DNA from 2 places in the Paenibacillus sp. NN59 genome. Region 1 is predicted to be linked to the other one. Evidence: riboswitches for the same ligand, from Rfam matches in the RefSeq annotation. Region 1 holds a riboswitch; the other holds the start of a gene.
The links. A riboswitch is a leader RNA that binds a small molecule or an ion and turns the genes downstream of it on or off. The one in region 1 is predicted to bind glycine.
Positions count from the first base shown of each region.

Region 2: it holds a riboswitch for glycine, as region 1 does, so the genes downstream of both, gcvT (glycine cleavage system aminomethyltransferase GcvT) here and sdaAB (L-serine ammonia-lyase, iron-sulfur-dependent subunit beta) in region 1, are expected to answer to the same signal.

Region 1 is NZ_CP199678.1:542,671-545,074, reverse strand. It holds gene sdaAA (L-serine ammonia-lyase, iron-sulfur-dependent, subunit alpha) at 1-273, opposite strand, end outside; gene sdaAB (L-serine ammonia-lyase, iron-sulfur-dependent subunit beta) at 263-952, opposite strand; glycine riboswitch at 1,067-1,203, opposite strand; glycine riboswitch at 1,208-1,381, opposite strand; gene ACT89M_RS02515 (LolA family protein) at 1,574-2,404, opposite strand, start outside.
Region 2 is NZ_CP199678.1:5,005,219-5,007,622, reverse strand. It holds gene gcvPA (aminomethyl-transferring glycine dehydrogenase subunit GcvPA) at 1-393, opposite strand, end outside; gene gcvT (glycine cleavage system aminomethyltransferase GcvT) at 390-1,532, opposite strand; glycine riboswitch at 1,762-1,862, opposite strand; glycine riboswitch at 1,866-1,988, opposite strand; gene gcvH (glycine cleavage system protein GcvH) at 2,334-2,404, shown strand, end outside.

The sequences.
Region 1 (2,404 bases):
AGAAGCATCGCCAGAGCATGTTTCGCCTTGGCGAATATATTCGGCCATCTTTTTCCCGTCCCCACCCGTCAGTCCGCTACGTGAGGTGGTATCTTCTGTAAGTCCTTTACGAACCGCTTCTTTCATCACCTGGTAGTACTCCGACATTTGCTTTACGACATCTGTTTCGGGTGTGTTAGTCTCCTGCACCTGCTCTTCAATCATCAACTGTGCAATCGTTTTGGACTCCGCAGTGCAGATGGTGTTCAATTCATGTAGATGTTTAAACCGCATCCGGATCACCCCCTCTCTTCAGATCAATCACACGAATATCCAGCATATGATCCAATGAACGCAGCTTGTTCAACGTGTCTTCACTCGGCGGTGCATCCATCTCCATTGCTGTAAGTGCCTCACCATCACGAGCCTTTCGATCCACTTGCATATAGCCGATATTCACTCCGGATGAGCTAATGGTTGAGGTCACGGATGCCAGAACTCCTGCTTTATCGGCATGACGCAAAACAAGTGTCGGAAACTCTCCACTGATCTGTACGCGAAAATCATTTAATGCATGCACAGATACACTGCCGCCACCGATGGAAGCGCCTATTAAAGAGCATGCCCGTTCGCCGTGCCACAATTCAATCTTGACCGTGTTCGGATGAGGAGCCGGTAGACCGCTGGTGTAAAATTCAACCTCCATGCCTGCTTCATCTGCATATTGCTCTGCATCCGGTATACGCGGATCATCTGTAACGTAACCCAGCAAACCACCGATTAGTGCCAGATCTGTTCCATGTCCCTGATAGGTATCCGCAAATGAGCCATATAACGTAAGCCTTGCACGTTCCGGTGTACATCCCAGCCACTGACGCGCAATTCGTCCCAATCTTGCAGCACCGGCTGTATGTGAACTGGATGGTCCCGTCATCGACGGGCCAATAATTGAAAAAACATCTTTAAATCGCACCTGTTAACCCTCCAATTGGTTTTGTCATCGATATCTGGACAAGACCCACCACAATGTTCCTGATTTACTGATTGATGACATCAAAAAAGGACAGAAGAAGGCCGTTAGCCCTCTCTCTGTCCTTGATACCTGAGAGTTTCATGATTTTAAGCCAGGAAGAACAAGGCCGAGTACACGCAAGCACTCATCTGTTCAGCAATCTGACAATCATATACCCCTTGGGTGGCGCTTCTTCCGCGCACTCTCCAGAGTTGCGTCCAACGACGGTACATTTACCTGAGAGATTAACGGTTATGCCGGGTGCATAACTGCTTGCTCCTTCGGTGCCCAAGCCATCTGTACAGTACAGTTCTACATCTTAAATTGCATTAATCATGCCTACTTGTACTGTATTGCATCATCCTGCTAGGTCTCTCCCGCTCGTTATCATTCGCTATATTCTGTTATTCCATGAATGAAAGTTCACCATTCTGCCATGCATTCAATCATATACAGCGTAATATGCCATACGCTATATGTCAATAAAAGTGACGTAATCTCGAAGCACATCACTTTCTATATACGATATGCTCCTTTCGTTCATATGGTTCAAAGCTTGTTCATTTTTCTCTATCCGCAATATTATTTCGCTTGCTTCGTTATTTGCAACTCATCTACCCACATCTGTAGTTGTTCTTCTGTCCAAAAATCATTTTCGCCCATGACCGAATAACGAAGACCATCCTCGCTCCACGACAAGTTCCGAATGATAGACATATATGAACCTTCTGTATCACGAATGTTAACTTTCTTTTCCTCTGGAAGCAGTTTTTCATTACCGTTTTCCCCTGGTGCTTTAAATACGGTCATGCTGATCTCTGGTTTGTTATCCTTCACATAATACAGTGTCACTTCATCCCGGCCTTGTTCACCCATAGATGAAATGAGCTCAATTCTCGATAATTTCATATCCGCTCCGATATACTGTAGGAAGGGCTGACCCACGGCCTGCTCTGCTTCTTCTCGTGTGATTTCTCGGTTATTCATCACGTCATTCATATTTTTCACTTCTACATCTGCAGGAATATCCAACGTAAACGTCTTGTCTGTGAACTCAGGATTGTAATTGATCTGGTCATATAGAAACTCTGACTTGGTATCCCCATACGTACTCGTGGCTTTCACAACCATCCACTCTTTAGGGTTTATCCAATACTCCGAAGACATGGAGAGTGAATCCTTATCCTTCGGAGTTAGTTCAATATGAATGACCTCCTGGTCCTGAAGCTTTTCCTGACCCAGCATCTTCACATTATGGTTATCACGCATACGTTCCAGTTGATCCACCAGCATCTGCTTCTGGGTTTGGTTGGGTTCCTGCTGGAGCGCTGATGAATCCATCGCAATAGCGGTCTTCGCCTCTTCTTCATAGAGCAGAATCTCTGAACCGTTATGAACCGCATAACTCACGTT
Region 2 (2,404 bases), 2.1 Mb from region 1:
TACCGCCATACCTGTCAGTTCACAAATATACGACTGAAATTCAAAGATAGCCTGCAATTCTCCTTGGCTGATCTCCGGCTGATAAGGGGTGTAGGCTGTATAGAACTCCGAACGGGAAATGACATGGTTGATGACCGAAGGGATGTGGTGGTCATAGATGCCTGCGCCGAGGAAGCTGGCGTGTGTTTCAAAGTTGGCATTGGAGCCAGCTTGTTTCGACATATGGCGAGTTAAGGCATATTCATCCAGTTTGGAGGACACAGGCAACTCGCCTTGGTAACGAATTTCCTGCGGGATATCTTTGAACAAATCTTCAAGAGTATCCACGCCGATCGTGGCCAGCATAGCGCTCTGGTCTTGTTCTGTCATGGGGATGTAGCGGTGCTTGCTCATGCTTGCTCAGCTCCTTGGGTAGGTGTCTTTGACGTACGTGTCCGTTTATGAAAAGGGGTCTTGACGACCTCGGCTTTTAGCTTTTTGCCACGAATCTCAATCTCCAGTGGTGTACCCAGTGCAGTATATTTGCTGTCAATCAGGGCAAGCCCCAGATTACGTTTCAAGGTCGGCGACTGTGTACCGGTTGTCACTTCACCAATCTGAACGCCATCCGCATAGATCGGGTAATGGGGCCGCGGTATGCCACGCTCCAGCACTTCGATACCGATCAGCTTGCGGGCAGGGCCGTCATTTTTTTGTTGCAACAAAGCTTCGTGTCCGATAAAAGACCCGGCGTTCAGTTTCACAAACATGCCCAGCCCTGCCTCCAGTGGAGAGATGGTTGGTGATAATTCCTGCCCGTATAAAGGCAACTTCGCTTCGAATCGCAGTGTATCACGTGCACCAAGTCCTGCTGGAACGAGGCCTACATCAGCACCGGCTTCCATCAGTCCGTTCCATACGAGGGCTGCCTGATCAGCTGCAACATACAGTTCAAAGCCATCTTCTCCGGTGTAACCGGTTCGTGATAGCAGCAGCTTTACTCCGCATACCTCGGCATGCTGCACGAAGCGGAACGGTTCGATGGAGCTTGCATCTATCTCTGAACCTGTAACCTTCGAGAGAATATCGACCGCTAAAGGGCCTTGTAGCGCAAGCAACGCCGTTTGCTCGGAATCATTGGTGATGTTCACCCCAGGTATAATGTGCTCCTGCAACCATGCCCAGTCTTTGTCGATATTGGAGGCATTGACGACCAGCATGTAGTGTTGCTCCGCGAGTTTATAGATGAGCAGATCATCCACTACACCGCCATCGGGATAACACATCAGTGTGTATTGTGCCTGACCTGGTACAGTTGCGGTCACGTCGTTGGTTGTCATGTTTTGCAAAAAGGCTTCTGCCTGTTCACCCGTTACGGTGAATTCGCCCATATGGGATACATCAAACAGCCCGGCGCGCTCGCGCACGGCTTCATGCTCTTTTTGAATACCGCTAAACTGCACGGGCAACTCCCAACCGCCAAAATCAATGCAACGTACACCTTCATATTGCGCGTATAGGGGGAAGAGTGGTGTTCTTAATAAATCAGACATCCAATCACCTCGTCATGGGCCGTAGTAGGCCAAGTATGAAAACACGTTCTGTGAGCCAGATCAATAATGCTTAAGTAATTTTGGTAATCGAGAGTTAACAGCCGACTGTTCTACATTTTTTCATTGGTTATGTTCAGTACGATTCTAGAACCTGCAATTCATTTTTTGGGAAAAAGGAAAAGGACAGGCCAAAGAACCGGCATGCCAAGTAGCACGCTGTATTCTTAGGCTCTGTCCCTTGTACCTGAGAGTTACCCCGCCGTTTATTCAGACAGGTTTCCCCTTGGGTGATCATAACGTCCGTATAGGACGATTAGATGCTCTCCAGAGTTGCGTCCTGTAAAAGTCCTTTTGCCTGAGAGATTCACCCCCGCTTGTCGGTGGTTTACTCCTTCGGCGCCGCCTCATGCACATCCCCAAACCGGGTGTACGGGCAATCTCTCCCTTTACATTCATCCGCGGTTCATACGTAGTCCAATTAACTTCAGTTGCTCTTCTCATTAAAACGTGAATACAGTCCTGATGTCAAGAACGATATCATTGAAATTGTGTAAAATACGAATATTTAATGTTTATACTATATTAATGTTCGGTTATTTTAAAAGAGTGCGCTTACTATTCTAATATTCGCCATTATATGCAGAAAGAGTAGTGTGAGGTTACACAAGGTGGGTATCGAAATTGAAATAAACTGTGAGCTAACTTGACATTTGAATCTGAAATATCATACGCTATTGTCTGGGAAAAAGGTGAAGGTCAAAGAACGCATGCACTCATTAATGAAAAGCGAGGCGGATATCGATGAGCGAATTGAGAAATGATTTCCTGTACAGTAAAGAGCACGAATGGGTGCAAACCGTAGGGGAGGATAC